3 regions of the Buttiauxella ferragutiae genome follow, and region 1 is predicted to be linked to each of the others. Evidence: predicted binding sites of a transcription regulator. Region 1 holds the regulator's gene; each other region holds the start of a gene.
The links. The regulator sigma-54, encoded in region 1, starts transcription at its own class of promoters, with help from an activator protein. The targets are predictions, from matches to a motif close to GTTGGCACANNTTTCGCTNT.
Positions count from the first base shown of each region.

Region 2: a site for sigma-54 is predicted at 2,974-2,993, ahead of hydN (electron transport protein HydN). Genes of this name have one in related genera too.
Region 3: a site for sigma-54 is predicted at 3,355-3,374, ahead of glnA (glutamate--ammonia ligase). Genes of this name have one in related genera too.

Region 1 is NZ_CP093332.1:505,515-510,973, forward strand. It holds gene rapZ (RNase adapter RapZ) at 1-782, opposite strand, end outside; gene ptsN (PTS IIA-like nitrogen regulatory protein PtsN) at 836-1,327, opposite strand; gene hpf (ribosome hibernation promoting factor) at 1,535-1,822, opposite strand; gene rpoN (RNA polymerase factor sigma-54) at 1,845-3,278, opposite strand; gene lptB (LPS export ABC transporter ATP-binding protein) at 3,452-4,177, opposite strand; gene lptA (lipopolysaccharide ABC transporter substrate-binding protein LptA) at 4,184-4,747, opposite strand; gene lptC (LPS export ABC transporter periplasmic protein LptC) at 4,716-5,291, opposite strand; gene kdsC (3-deoxy-manno-octulosonate-8-phosphatase KdsC) at 5,288-5,459, opposite strand, start outside.
Region 2 is NZ_CP093332.1:207,105-212,563, reverse strand. It holds gene MNO13_RS00910 (formate hydrogenlyase complex iron-sulfur subunit) at 1-85, shown strand, start outside; gene MNO13_RS00905 (NADH-quinone oxidoreductase subunit B family protein) at 85-849, shown strand; gene MNO13_RS00900 (formate hydrogenlyase maturation HycH family protein) at 849-1,259, shown strand; gene hycI (hydrogenase maturation peptidase HycI) at 1,252-1,728, shown strand; gene MNO13_RS00890 (hypothetical protein) at 1,873-2,553, opposite strand; gene hydN (electron transport protein HydN) at 3,037-3,582, shown strand; gene fdhF (formate dehydrogenase subunit alpha) at 3,619-5,459, shown strand, end outside.
Region 3 is NZ_CP093332.1:5,246,995-5,252,453, reverse strand. It holds gene glnG (nitrogen regulation protein NR(I)) at 1-568, opposite strand, end outside; gene glnL (nitrogen regulation protein NR(II)) at 577-1,626, opposite strand; gene glnA (glutamate--ammonia ligase) at 1,859-3,268, opposite strand; gene typA (ribosome-dependent GTPase TypA) at 3,645-5,459, shown strand, end outside.

The sequences.
Region 1 (5,459 bases):
AACTGTTCAGCGATATAAACTGAACGGTGTTTACCGCCGGTACAGCCAATCGCCACAGTTAGATAGCTGCGGTTATTGGTTTCCAGCATAGGTAACCATAGCTCAAGATAGCTACGCGTCTGGTAGATAAAATTGTGGACTTCGGTATGACGGTCGAGGAACGCAGCAACAGGTCTGTCCAGACCGGTCATCGGGCGCAGCTTCGGGTCCCAGTGCGGGTTTGGCAGGAAGCGCACATCGAACACGTAATCCGCATCAATCGGAATACCATGTTTAAAGCCAAAGGACTCGAACACCATTGTCAGCTCACGTTCACGTTTACCAAGCAAACGGGTACGCAGCATTTCCGCGAGCTCATGCACCGACATCTCAGAGGTGTCGATGATCAGATCGGCTCTGGATTTCAATGGCTCCAGCAAGTCACTTTCTTCATCTATCGCACTTTCCAGCGAGAGATTTTTACTGGAAAGCGGGTGCAAGCGGCGCGTGTCACTATAACGACGAATCAGCGTGTTGCGATCGGCATCAAGGAACAACAATTGTGGTGAGAATGAGTCAGGCAGATTGGTCATTGCCTGTTCAAAGATCTCCGGATTTTCCGGCATGTTACGCACGTCGATGCTGACTGCCGCAGAAATTTGGCGTTCTGCGAGGGTTTTAGCAAGATCAGGTAATAGCACCACTGGTAGGTTATCTACACAGTAGAATCCCATATCTTCTAGTGCACGCAAGGCTACAGACTTCCCTGAACCAGAGCGGCCGCTGACAATCATCAGCACCATGTTTTCACTCCCCCAACTTTTCTTGCTGCGGCATACCCGTGACCGCAGCCAGATTATTCACTTTCACTACCTTGTTCTGTTTCGGTAATGATCTGATAAAGCTCTTCATCGCTCTGTGCAGAACGCAGGCGGCGGCAAATCGTTTTGTCAGCCAGACGTTTTGCTACCAGAGACAAAGTATGTAAGTGCGTTTTTGTTTGATCCGCAGGAACAAGCAGCGCAAACATCAGGTCAACCGGTTGGTTATCGATGGCGTCAAAAGCGATAGGGGTTTCCAGTTTAATAAACACCCCAACGGCACGAGTCGTATCTTCTTCCAGTTTCCCATGGGGAATGGCGATGCCATTTCCGATACCGGTACTGCCCATGCGTTCGCGCGTCAATACAGCCTCAAATACCACTTGTGGTGGCAGGCCGAGCTGTTTTGCTGCCAGTTCACTGATGATTTCCAGTGCACGCTTTTTACTCTGGCAATGTACGTTGGTACGGGTACATTCCTTGTTCAGGACTTGACTAAGTTGTAGAGCAGAATCGTTGTTCATCATAAGTTCACCTAAGCACCCTGTTATGCTAACGGCCCGCTACTCCACGCAACGAGCCGTCTTTACCCTTCATACTTCAAGTTGCATATGCGTTGGCTTCCTCGCTCACCCCAGTCACTTACCAGAGTAAGCTCATGGGGATTCACTGTGTAGCCGCCTTTCTGCAACTCGAATTATTTTGGGTAACTGCTTAAACAGTTGCCCGGATTATCAGTGTTGTTTTAGTTTATCTTTATGTTTGGTTAACTGGCGAGCCAGTTTATCAATCAGACCGTCAATCGCCGCATACATATCCTGCCCTTCCGCGCTGGCATGAATTTCACCACCATTTACATGAAGCGTTGAATCGGCAATATGCGTGACTTTTTCCACTTTTAACACAATATAGACTTGGTTAATTCTATCGAAGTACTGCTCCAGTTTGGCAAACTTCGTACTCACAAATTCGCGCAGTGCGTCAGTGATTTCGACGTTATGTCCTGTAATGTTGAGCTGCATAGTGTCTTCCTTATCGGTTAAGTCAAACCAACTGTTTACGCTGATTTGACGGTGGTATGGATAAAGACTCTCGGTACTTCGCAACAGTGCGGCGTGCCACCATGATCCCCTGATCCGATAGCATAGTCGTTAACTTGCTATCACTCAGTGGTTTCGCAGGGTTTTCCGCAGCAATTAATTTCTTCACCAATGCACGAATTGCCGTCGAGGAGGCTTCACCTCCACCTTCGGTATTAACGTGGCTTGAGAAGAAATACTTCAATTCAAAAATGCCGCGTGGGCTATGTAAATATTTTTGCGTGGTCACTCGGGAAATGGTCGATTCATGCATTTCTACGACCTGAGCGATATCAGCAAGCACCATCGGTTTCATGTGCTCTTCGCCGTGTTCAAAAAAGCCTTGTTGCTGTTCAACGATACAGCGACTGACGCGCAGCAGCGTGTCGTTCCGGCTTTCCAGGCTCTTAATCAGCCACTTTGCTTCTTGCAGATTACTGCGAATAAATTGCGAGTCGCTGTCATTGCGGGCACTGGTGCCCATTGCAGCGTACTGCTGGTTTATTTTCAGGCGAGGGAGGCTGTCGGCATTGAGTTCTACAGTCCAGTGACCTTGCGTTTTTTTCACCAGAACATCCGGTATGACATATTCCGGTTCACCGGTCTGAATGGATTGCCCTGGGCGTGGGTCAAGAGACTGAATCAGGCACATTGCCTCTTTCAGCACCTCTTCTTTCAGACGGGTGACGCGCATCAGGCTGCGGAAGTCATGGTTAGCGAGCAGATCCAGGTGATCGCTGACAATCAAGCTGGCTTCGGTTAACCATGGCGTTTCGCGAGCGAACTGTGAAAGCTGTATGAGCAGGCAATCGCGTAGATCACGTGCGGCAACACCCACAGGATCGAAGCGTTGAACGCGTTTGAGTACGGCTTCCACTTCGTCGAGGGTGATTTCGTCATCACCCATGCTTTCCAGAATTTCTTCCAGAGAAACTGTGAGATAACCCATTTCGTCAACGGCATCGACAATAGAGGTCGCAATTGCTGTGTCAGTATCTGAAAACGGGGTGAGATCAACCTGCCACATCAGATAATCCTGAAGAGACTGGGTCGTTTCCCCCTGATAAACCGGCAATTCGTCGTCGATATAATCGCTTCCGGTTCCTGATGGAGTGCCTGCGGTGTAGATTTCGTCCCAACTGGTATCCAGCGGTAACTCGTCAGGCATTTCTTTTTGCTCAAGCGCCTCACGGGTATCTAACGCTTCGTTTTCACGTACTTCCTGAGTTTCAACTTCTTCATGCAGATCGGTTTGCTCAAGCAGTGGGTTACTTTCCAGTGCTTGCTGAAGTTCTTGCTGTAGCTCTAACGTCGAAAGTTGCAACAGACGAATTGCCTGCTGTAACTGGGGAGTCATAGCAAGTTGTTGGCTAAGCCGTAATTGCAAACCTTGCTTCATATTCAGAGCGAGCTTCCTCAGGTTATACTCGTCATACTTCGAGCTGCAGGGGTGTTGACTGCACTCCTTCACCCCAGTCACTTACTCAAGTAAGCTCCTGGGATGAACTCCCTTGTCGCCTACCTGCAACTCGAATTATTTTGAGTATAAATATTATAATTTTTACTACCCTATCAGAGTCTGAACTCTTCGCCCAGATACACGCGCTTAACATGCTCGTCTTCCAGGATTTCGGCTGGAGTGCCATGGGCGATTAAATGGCCCTGGCTTACGATGTAGGCACGTTCACAAACAGCCAGCGTTTCGCGTACGTTATGGTCAGTAATCAACACCCCGAGCCCACTGTCGCGCAGATGCTCAATGATTCGCTTGATGTCGATGACGGAGATTGGGTCAACACCAGCAAAAGGTTCATCCAGAAGAATAAATTTTGGATTTGCGGCTAATGCTCGGGCAATTTCGACACGACGACGCTCGCCACCAGACAATGACTGCCCGAGGTTATTACGCAAATGTTCGATGTGGAATTCTTCCATCAGCTCATTAGCGCGGTCATCACGCTGCTCAACAGAAAGATCGTCACGGATTTGCAGCACAGCCATTAAGTTATCGAACACACTTAAACGGCGGAAAATAGACGCTTCTTGCGGTAAGTAGCCGATACCTCGACGAGCACGAGCATGAAGTGGCAGAAGGCTGATGTCTTCATCATCAATAATAATGTTGCCGGCGTCACGCGGCACAATGCCAACCACCATGTAAAAGGTGGTGGTTTTCCCGGCACCGTTTGGGCCAAGTAACCCGACAATTTCACCCGACTTAACAGCCAGGCTGACATCTTCAACGACGCGGCGGCCTTTGTAGGCTTTGGCGAGATTTTTTGCAATTAAAGTAGCCATAACGAATTAGTTACTCTTTTTCTGCGCAGGGGCTGGTGCCGGAGCCTGGCCGTCTTTTTTCTGCAGTTGAGAAGGGACCAGAACGGTGGTGACACGTTTACCTTTTTCGCTAAAGGCCTGCATCTTCTGTTCTTTCACCAGATAAGTAATTTTGTCGCCTTTGATATTGCTGTCGACCTGCTCGAGATAAGCATTACCGGTCAGAACTACAAAGTCGTTTTGCAACTCATAGTGCATGGTCGCTGAGTGGCCGCTAACGGGTTTACCGCTATCTTGCATCTGATAGAACGTGGCTGGATTACCATAACCATCAATGACTTCTTTGCCTTCTTCGCCGCCAGGACGAGTCACAACCACTTTGTCGGCGTTAATTTTGATACTGCCTTGTGTCACGATCACATTGCCAGTGAAGGTGACGACGTTGCCCTGCATATCCAGCGACTGTTGGTCAGATTCAATGTGAATCGGCTGATCGGTATCACCGGTCAACGCAAATGCCGAAAAACTAGCGGCTAAAAGCGTACTGGTTAGTACTAAATTACGGCTGAGTTTGTTTATTTTGGATTTCATAGGATGTTCTAACCTTTTCAATCAGCTCGGCATTTTTGCTGCGTAAATTTCCACGCATTTTGAGGCCGGTGGAGTTAAAGCTGGTTCCATACAAGGTTACCTGGTCATCAGAGGCAACATCCTGAGTGACTAAATTAACCTGCGCATTGTCCGTGGTAATTTTGCGTAGCTGAGAATCCGGCGTCAGAGCCGTCAGCACCACATTCCCATACAAATACAGCATCCGATCGTTAGTAAGTTTGGCGCGATCCGCTCGTAAAGACCAGGTTGCCACTTTGTTTTCGTCATACTGCGTCATCACCGGGTTGGTAAACCACGAAATAGCAGTCTCAGAAAAATATTCAACGTGTTCCGAAACCAGCCGATAATTCAGAGCCCCTTCAGGACTGTAGGCGAGTGTCGTGGAATGTTCACTTTGATAGGTTGGCTCGTTGCTGTTTACCGTCGGTGTAGCAACGGGGTCTTTATCGACCAGATTTAAGCCAATCAACACTAATGCCAGCAATGAAAGCAGGATGATAACCCAACGTCTGGTCTTACTCATATAGATAGCCCTTTGGCCTCATCAAGCTTTCCTTGTGCCAGTAACAGAAGATCACAGACTTCGCGAACCGCCCCACGTCCGCCAGCAATACGTGTAACGTAGTCGGCACGAGGAATCAGTAAAGGATGAGCGTCGGAAACCGCCACACTCAAACCCACTTTTGCCATC
Region 2 (5,459 bases), 300 kb from region 1:
AACCTGCCCGGAATGTAAACGCCAGCAAAGCCTGGTCTCTTCCGACCAAATCGACCTTAGCCGCCAAATTAGAGAGGCCAGCTAATGAGTATGTTACTCGGCCCACGCGACGACAACGGCATGCCAGTGCCAATGACGGTGGATGAATCCATCGCCGCGATGAAAACATCGTTGCTGAAAAAGATTAAACGTTCCGCCTATGTTTACCGCGTTGACTGCGGTGGCTGTAACGGTTGCGAAATCGAAATTTTTGCTACCCTTTCACCACTTTTCGATGCAGAACGCTTCGGGATCAAAGTGGTTCCGTCACCTCGTCACGCGGATATTTTACTGTTTACCGGCGCTGTGACTCGCGCCATGCGTTCCCCCGCGCTGCGTGCCTGGGAATCAGCGCCGGACCCAAAAATCTGTATTTCTTACGGCGCATGCGGTAATAGCGGCGGCATCTTCCACGACCTGTATTGCGTCTGGGGTGGCACCGACAAAATCGTCCCGGTCGACGTGTATATTCCAGGTTGCCCGCCAACACCTGCGGCAACGCTGTATGGTTTTGCTATGGCACTAGGCTTGCTGGAGCAAAAAATCCACGCCCGTGAAGCCAGTGAAATGGATGCACAACCGGCGCAAATCCTGCATCCGGATATGGTTCAGCCACTGCGTGTTCGTATCGACCGCGCAGCGCGCAGCCTTGCGGGTTATCGCTATGGCCGCCAGATTGCTGACAGCTATATGGAAAATCTCACCGCCGGTGGCGGCAGTGTTCAGCAGTGGCTGGCACATGAGAACGATCCGCGTCTGACTGAGATCGTCACGCATCTGGAAGAACTGGTTAAGCAGGAGCGCGTGTAATGAGCGAGTCGGTGGTGTTTTGCCAGCTTAGCCGTAAGTTTGTCGATGAAAACGACAACACCCCGAGTGATGCGCAACAGGTGGTTTATTACAGCCTGGCAATCGGCCACCATCTCGGCGTTATCGACTGCCTGAAAGAAAATTTAGTGTGTTCGTTTGAGCCTTACAAAGCGTGGATTGCCACGCTTGAAGAGGGCAGCGAAGCGCGGCGCAAAATGGAAGGTGTGCCGCGTTACGGTGAAATCGTTATCGATCAGAGCCATGTGGTTTTGTTGGCAAAAGCATTTGATGCCGCAAAACCGAATCAAACTGAACAGCAGCAAGAATGGAGCCAGGCGTTGCTCGATATGCTGCAAGCCATTCAACAAGAACCCGCCATTTATTTGATGGTACGGAGACGCTATGACTAACGTTTTACTTTGTGTCGGCAACAGCATGATGGGTGACGACGGTGCTGGCCCGTTGCTGGCAGAAAAGTGCCAGGCCGCCCCACAAGGCGACTGGATTGTTATCGACGGCGGCACCGCACCGGAAAACGATGTGGTGGCGATTCGTGAATTACGCCCGCAAAGATTGCTGCTGGTTGATGCCACGGATATGGGCCTGAACCCAGGTGAAATCCGTATCATCGACCCGGATGACATCGCCGAAATGTTTATGATGACCACCCACAACATGCCACTTAATTATTTGATCGATCAGATTAAAGAAGATGTTGCCGAGGTGATTTTCCTCGGCATTCAGCCTGATATTGTTGGTTTTTACTACCCAATGACCGACGCGATAAAAGCGGCGGTGGAAACGGTGTATCAGAGCCTGGCAGGCTGGGAAGGTAAAGGCGGCTTCACGGATTTAGAAGCACCTGATTTTGAGATGTAATGACGGCTGGGCATGGATGCCCATTCACGTCCTGTTTTTATCTCTTTACCAGGGAAGGATGCGAGCTAAATAATAGACGTTACATCGACGAACAGTCCCCCAACCAATAGAAATGCAACGTCAAATATCATTGATCAAATTAATTTATATAAAATTACTGACTGACATGGTTGTGTATGTTCTATATTGAGAATGAAACACCATATGTAGCGCACCTTCCATTTTCTTACGACCGACAAAATCATTTGGATAAATAATTTCACCCAAATTAGAATCAAAGAAACAAATATCGCGAGCGGCTATCTTCAGAGCAACGGAATGCCCAACGCTTGCGTTAACCATATTTATTTCATGCTTACCATTCATTACCAATTCATTCATCAAAGCTGATGCCGATACTCTACTTAGTCTGACCATACCTCTATAACGAATATGACCTTCTATTCTTACAATCTCATTAAATATTTCTTCTCTGGGAAGTGAGGTATACGCCAAAGCAACATGATAATGTTGATATTGGAGATTCATAACCCCGCGAATAATGCTCTGAGTTTTTGGCAAATGAAAATAATTCTCAACATTGCACGAATGCGGAGGTGAAATAAGGTAAGCTGCGCTAAATCCATAACAAGCCCCCCCCAATCCATATATTTCCTTGCCCTGAATATCCTTTTTCCCTGTTGCTCCAGTCCACACACCACCCAACTTTGTTCGATCGGTACCTGACCAACCGTACTTCCTCATGTAAGCACTCTGGCTAAAGTAATTGTATTTACCCTTAGTATTTCTGACATAAGTCATTAATGCATTTACTATGTTTGGCATCCAATCCCTTATATAGACTCATACGCATAAATTAAACAATACATAACAGATCACAGCGTTATCTCAATGGCTGAGATTTATGTAATAATTTGGGGTGGCACGCTATCACAAATATTATTACCTTTATACTTAAATAGTTATTAAGTATTATATAGTCATTATTAAAACCAATGATAAACCTCACAAATAAAACTATTTAATTAAAAAAGAAAATATATTATTAATATATTTGATATTGACACTACTTCATTGTTATCGATTACCTGAGTTTGAACGGCCAGGAAAAGCCGTTTATCTCCTGGTGAGGGCAACTCAATCCACTCTCTGTCATCTGCCCAAATGACATCGTCAAATGTGTCGATGTCACTGTCATCCCACCCCGGATCAATGCGCAAAGCCTTGAATCACGCTAGTTTCAAAGTTGGCACACTTTATGTATGCCTAAAGCAGTCTTATAAAAAACACTCTATCCAGGAGTCTCTGATGAACCGCTTCATCATTGCTGATTCGAGCAAATGTATTGGCTGTCGCACTTGCGAAGTGGCCTGTGTCGTGTCCCACCAGGAAGCACAGGATTGCGCGGCATTAACACCGCAAACTTTCCTGCCTCGTATTCACGTGGTTAAAGGCGTGAATGTTTCTACCGCAACGATGTGCCGCCAGTGCGAAGACGCACCTTGCGCCAACGTCTGCCCTAACGGGGCTATCAGCCGCGAACATGGTTTTGTGAATGTGATGCAGGAACGCTGCATCGGCTGCAAAACCTGTGTGGTTGCCTGCCCATATGGCGCGATGGAAGTGGTTGTTCGCCCGGTTGTGCGTAACAGCGGCGCGGGTCTTAACGTGATGGCTGAAAAAGCCGAAGCGAATAAGTGCGACCTTTGCCACACCCGTGCAGAAGGCCCGGCCTGTATGGAAGCCTGCCCAACCAACGCCATTATCTGCGTTGATCGCAACAAACTTGAACAAATGAATATCGAAAAACGCCGCCGTGCTGCGTTTGATGCGACTTCATCTATTTATTTCTAAACCCCTTTAACTTCACTTTTAACAGGTCTGTTACTGATGAAAAAAATTACCAGCGTCTGCCCTTACTGTGGCGCAGGCTGCAAACTCAAACTGGTTGTTGAGAAGAATAAAATTATCCGTGCCGAAGCGGCTGATGGCGTGACGAACCAAAATGAACTCTGCCTGAAAGGCTATTACGGCTGGGATTTTCTCAACGACACAAAACTGCTCACACCGCGTCTGACGCAGCCGATGATTCGTTATGAAAAAGGCGGCAAGCTCCAGCCTGTTAGCTGGGATGAAGCCATTAGCTATACCGCGAAACGCCTGAAAGCTATTAAAGAGCAATATGGCCCGCGTTCCATTATGACGACCGGTTCGTCACGCGGAACGGGTAACGAAACTAACTATGTGATGCAGAAGTTTGCCCGCGGTGTGCTGCATACCAACAACGTCGATTGCTGTGCGCGTGTTTGCCACGGGCCGTCGGTGGCGGGTTTGCAGGTGACGCTGGGAAATGGCGCGATGAGTAACTCCATCGGCGACATCGAACATTCAAAATGCCTGTTGGTATTTGGTTATAACTGCGCCGATTCGCACCCGATCGTGGCGCGTCGGGTGATTAAAGCGAAAGAAAATGGCGCGAAAATTATTGTTTGTGACCCGCGCCGCATCGAAACCGCGCGTATTGCAGACCAACATTTGCAGCTGAAAAACGGCTGTAATATGGCGCTGGTGAATGCCTTTGGCTACGTGCTGCTCGAAGAGAACCTCTACGATAAAGAGTACGTGGCGAAATTTACTGACGGTCTGGATGCTTACCGTGAAGTGGTAAAAGGCTACGCGCCAGAAGACGTTGAGCATTTGACTGGCGTACCGGCGCATCAGGTTCGTCAGGCGATGCGGACGTTCGCCGCAGCTCCTTCAGCCACCATCATGTGGGGCATGGGCGTGACGCAGTTTGGTCAGGCAGTCGACGTGGTAAAAGGCTTATCAAGCCTGGCACTGCTGACCGGTAACCTGGGGCGTGAAAACGTTGGCGTTGGCCCGGTACGTGGGCAAAACAACGTGCAGGGTGCGTGTGATATGGGCGTGCTGCCGAACCAGTTCCCTGGCTATCAGGATGTGGTTGACCCGGACGTTCGTGCCAAATTTGCCAAAGCATGGGGCATCAACGTTGATGATATGGACGACAAAGTCGGCGTGCGTATCACCGAAGTGCCGCATATGGCCATCGAAGGCGAAATGAAAGCCTATTACATCATGGGCGAAGACCCGTTGCAGACCGAAGCCGATCTTGGCCTGGTGCGCAAAGGGTTTGAAGCGCTCGATTTTGTGGTAGTGCAGGACATCTTTATGACCAAAACCGCCGAAGTGGCGGATGTGATTTTGCCAGCGACTTCCTGGGGCGAACACGGTGGCGTATTCACCTGTGCGGACCGCGGCTTCCAGCGTTTTGAAAAAGCCATTGATGCGAAATACAACGTCAAACGTGACTGGGAAATTATCAGCCTGCTCGCAACCGAGATGGGCTACCCGATGCACTACGACAACAACCAGCAAATCTGGGACGAACTGCGCGAACTCTGCCCGCTGTTCTTTGGTGTGACCTGGGAAAAAATGGGTGAAATGGGCCATGTTCAGTGGCCGTGCCCGACGCTTGACCACCCTGGCACGCCGTATCTCTACAAAGACAGCAAGTTTGATACACCAAATGGTAAAGGCCAGCTTTTTGCCGCGCAGTGGCGTGCACCTGCCGAAGTGCCAGATGCCGAATATCCGCTGGTGCTGTGTACCGTGCGTGAAGTTGGCCACTACTCTTGCCGCTCGATGACCGGTAACTGTGCGGCGCTGCAAACCCTGGCCGATGAACCTGGATTTGTGCAAATGAACCCGAC
Region 3 (5,459 bases), 540 kb from region 1:
ATTTCACCCGTGGGCTGTGGCGATGCAAGGCATGGGCGACTAACTCTTTACCCGTACCGGATTCACCGTTAATCAGCACACTTATTGATGACCGGGAGAGGCGGCCAATGATCCTGAACACATCCTGCATCGCAGGCGCTTCACCAATAATATCGGTGGTTGGCCCATTAACCTGCACATTGCGCGGTTGCTGCTGTTCCTGATAGTGGCTGATGGCGCGTTCAACCAGAGCCACCGCTTCATCAATATCAAAGGGTTTAGGCAGGTAATCAAAAGCACCCTGCTGATAGGCACTCACGGCCGCCTCAAGGTCTGAATGAGCGGTCATTATGATGACCGGCAACATCGGGTGGCGTTGTTTAATCTGCTTTAGCAGCGCCAGGCCATCCATGCCGGGCATGCGAATATCAGATAACAAAACGTCCGGGGTTTTGGTTGCAAGAGCATTCAGGACTTCAGTGCCACTTTCAAATGTGGTGCAGCTTAAACCAGCCCCTGTTAGTGCGCGTTCCAACACCCAACGGATGGAGCTATCGTCATCAACGATCCAAACTATCCCTCGTTGCATAAAGACCTCTACTTACGAATGGGCAGGTAAACCGAAAACTCGGTATGACCTGGCCAACTGTTAAATTCGATTTTTCCCGAATGCTGATCGATCAAGTTGCGTGCAATAGAAAGACCCAATCCTGTCCCTCCTTCACGGCCACTCACCATTGGGTAGAATAGTGTGTCCTGCAGATGGGCCGGAATACCCGGACCGTTGTCTTCAACATCAATTCGTGCAGCCAGTCGGTAACGAGTACCGTGCAGCGTAATTTGAAAGGCGGTACGCGTGCGTAACACAATCTCACCACCATCGCTGCCGAGCGCCTGAAGCGCGTTGCGCACAATATTCAATAAAATCTGTTCAATTTGGTCTGGGTCGTGCGCTAACTCAGGCAAACTTGGGTCGTAATCTCTTACCAGCGACACGTTGGCAGGTAATTCCATCGACACCAGTTTCATCACCCGTTCGGTGACTTTATGAATACTTTCAGTAACGTGCATGCCAGGTTGCTGCGGGCCTAACAGCCTGTCGACCAGATTACGTAAACGATCAGCCTGCTCAATAATCACCTTGGTGTATTCAGTGAGCGAAGGATCGGGTAAGGCTTTTGCCAGTAATTGCGCGGCACCACGTAACCCACCAAGTGGATTTTTAATCTCATGAGCCAGCCCACGTACTAAGTCACGAGCGGCAATTTGCTGTGCCTGCTGTAACTGTTCCTGACTTAAACGTCGTTGGTTATCCATCGGCGCCATTTCCATCAGGATGAAACCTTCTGGTAAACGTTGTGCTGTCAGGGAAAGAATGTGGGAGCGGCTATCGATAACCAGCGTGACTTCGTTATCGGTAAAACCCTGGCCGGAGGTCAGGCTTTCCTGCATCAAGCCAATATTTAGTGAAAAGTAACTCAACAGCTCTGGTAACGGTGTGCCGTACAGCTTGCGTGAACTTTGCGCCAAAAGTTGCTGTGCCGCCGGATTGGCGTAATGCACCGCCAGTTCGTCATCGACCAGTAAAATGCTATTGATTAAAGAATTCAGGATCTGCCCAGCATCGGGCAGCGTGCCGGTTGCCATACAGCAGTCTCCGATAATTTGCACTGTGATGGTGCATTATAGTTTCCTGGCAGCAAAAGATATTGTTGCAGCAGATTATTTGTGGAGAAAAAAGCCCATCCTGAGATGGGCTAAAAGTTTCCACGGCAACTAAAAATCTTCTGAGACTGATGACAAACCACTTCGTAGGTCGGATAAGCGCAGCCCTACAACACCTGTTTAGTGAATTTTGTCAGCAATCTGCTCAACGTCATTAAACGCTGTAATACAGTTCAAACTCGACTGGGTGCGGAGTCATACGCACGCGGTCGTTTTCTTCGATACGCAGCGCGATGTAAGCATCGATAGCTTCATCAGTGAACACGCCGCCCGCAGTCAGGAACTCGCGGTCTTCGTTCAGGCAGTTCAGTGCTTCTTCCAGAGAGCCTGCAACTTGTGGGATCTCTTTTGCTTCTTCTGGAGGCAAGTCGTACAGGTTTTTGTCCATTGCTTCGCCCGGATGGATTTTGTTCTTGATACCATCAAGACCAGCCATCAGCAGTGCTGCGAAGCACAGGTACGGGTTAGCCGCTGGGTCCGGGAAGCGCACTTCGATACGACGTGCTTTCGGAGACGCAACTACTGGGATACGGATTGAAGCGGAACGGTTAGCTGCAGAGTAAGCCAGCATAACTGGAGCTTCGTAACCCGGGACCAGACGCTTGTAGGAGTTGGTGGTTGGGTTAGCCAGGGCGTTGATGGCTTTAGCGTGTTTGATAACACCGCCGATGTAGTACAGCGCTTGCTCAGACAGGCCAGCATATTTGTCACCAGCGAACAGGTTTACACCGTTCTTAGCCAGGGACATATGGCAGTGCATACCAGAACCGTTATCGCCAAACATTGGTTTTGGCATAAAGGTCGCTGTTTTGCCGTAAGCATGAGCAACGTTATGAACCACATATTTGTAGATCTGAATCTCATCTGCTTTTTTAGTCATGGTGTTGAAGCGGGTAGCCACTTCGTTCTGACCAGCAGTTGCTACTTCGTGGTGGTGAGCTTCAACAACCAGGCCCATTTGCTCCATAGTCAGACACATTGCAGAACGCAGGTCTTGTGCGGAGTCAACCGGAGGAACTGGGAAGTAACCGCCTTTAACAGCAGGACGGTGGCCTTTGTTGCCGCCTTCGTATTTGGTGCCGCTGTTCCATGCGCCTTCGATATCATCGATAGCCACGTGAGAACCGGAGATGGAGCTACCGAAACGAACGTCGTCGAACAAGAAGAACTCTGGTTCTGGCCCGAACAGTACGGTATCGGCGATGCCAGTAGAACGCAGGTAGTCTTCAGCACGCTTGGAAATGGAGCGTGGATCGCGGTCATAACCCTGCATGGTGCCAGGCTCAAGAATGTCGCAACGAATGATCAGCGTAGAATCAGCGAAGAATGGGTCAATAACAGCGGTAGATGCATCTGGCATCAGAACCATGTCGGATTCATTGATGCCTTTCCAGCCACCAATTGAAGAACCATCAAACATTTTGCCTTCTTCGAAGAAGTCAGCAGTAACCTGATGAGCAGGGATAGTGACGTGCTGTTCTTTACCTTTGGTGTCAGTGAAGCGCAAATCTACAAACTTCACTTCGTGTTCATTCAGCATCGTCAAAACGTGTTCAGCGGACATACTTAACTCTCCCGGATTGGTCATTGTCGTCGTGGTAACGAGGTGTTCAATACTTTCTTCGTTTGGCTATTCGCCCTAAAATGTTTAAAGCGAAATCTGTGCCAACTTTTAAATTACCCTAAAAAGGCGCTATCATGCGCACCATAGTGCAAAAGGGATGCACCATGATGGATAGTTTGCACCAATGTAGTGCTTCAGTCTGAGATTTGAGCACCATATTGGTGCAATTTTCGTTGTGGCTCCCTTTTTTGCTCCGTGAAAGCGATCACAAACCCTTACTTTCAACATTGTTTGTAAAAGTTCTTTGTGATCCTGTTATGTCCTTCGATTAATACGTGTACAATAACGCGCTATTTCTAATGCCTGAGGCAAAGTTGTGATCGAAAATCTGCGTAATATCGCCATCATCGCGCACGTTGACCATGGTAAAACTACCCTGGTTGATAAGCTGCTGCAGCAATCTGGTACTTTCAGTAACGACCGTGCTGAAGCCACTGAACGCGTGATGGACTCCAACGATTTGGAGAAAGAGCGTGGGATTACCATCCTCGCTAAAAACACCGCTATCAAATGGAATGACTACCGTATCAATATCGTTGATACCCCTGGGCACGCCGACTTCGGTGGTGAAGTTGAACGTGTAATGTCCATGGTAGACTCCGTTCTGCTGGTCGTTGATGCAATGGATGGCCCAATGCCGCAGACGCGCTTCGTAACCAAGAAGGCATTTGCTCATGGTTTGAAGCCAATTGTTGTTATCAACAAAGTTGACCGTCCTGGCGCGCGTCCTGACTGGGTTGTTGATCAGGTGTTCGACCTGTTCGTAAACCTTGACGCTACTGACGAGCAACTCGATTTCCCAATCATCTACGCATCAGCGTTGATGGGTATCGCAGGTAACGATCACGGTGATATGGCGGAAGACATGACCCCGCTGTACCAGGCGATTGTTGACCACGTTAAAGCACCAAGCGTTGACCTTGATGGTCCGTTCCAGATGCAAATCTCCCAGCTCGATTACAACAACTACGTTGGTGTTATCGGCATCGGTCGCATCAAACGCGGTAAAGTGAAGCCTAACCAGCAAATCACTATCATCGACAGCGAAGGTAAAACTCGTAACGGTAAAGTCGGTAAAGTACTGACCCACCTCGGCCTGGAGCGTATTGAATCCACCGAAGCGGAAGCCGGCGACATCATCGCGATTACCGGTCTGGGCGAGCTGAACATCTCCGACACCCTTTGCGACACGCAAAATGTTGAAGCGCTGCCAGCACTGTCTGTTGATGAACCAACTGTTACCATGTTCTTCAACGTCAACACCTCTCCGTTCTGTGGCAAAGAAGGTAAATTTGTTACCTCTCGTCAGATCCTTGACCGCCTGAACAAAGAGCTGGTGCACAACGTTGCACTGCGTGTTGAAGAAACCGAAGATGCGGATGCATTCCGTGTATCCGGTCGTGGTGAGCTGCACCTGTCTGTTCTTATCGAAAACATGCGTCGTGAAGGCTTCGAACTGGCTGTGTCCCGTCCGAAAGTAATCAACCGTATGATCGATGGTCGTATGCAAGAGCCGTTCGAGAACGTGACTCTGGATATCGAAGAACAACACCAGGGTTCTGTGATGCAGGCGATGGGCGAGCGTAAGGGCGATGTCAAAGACATGATCCCTGACGGCAAAGGCCGTATCCGTCTGGATTACCTGATTCCAGCACGTGGCTTGATTGGCTTCCGTACTGAGTTCATGACCATGACTTCTGGTACGGGTCTGCTGTACTCCACATTCAGCCATTACGACGACGTGAAACCAGGCGAAATCGGCCAGCGTCAGAACGGCGTGCTGATCTCTAACGGCCAGGGTAAAGCGGTTGCGTTTGCTCTGTTCGGTCTGCAAGATCGCGGCAAGTTGTTCCTGGGCCACGGTGCAGAAGTTTACGAAGGCCAGATCATCGGTATTCACAGTCGTTCTAACGACCTGACTGTAAACTGCCTGACCGGTAAGAAACTGACCAACATGCGTGCTTCTGGTACTGACGAAGCAACCACTCTGGTCCCAGCACTGAAGATGTCTCTGGAGCAAGCTCTGGAATTCATCGATGACGACGAACTGGTAGAAGTGACTCCAACTTCTGTCCGTATTCGTAAACGTCACCTGACTGAAAACGACCGCAAACGCGCGGGTCGTGGCGGC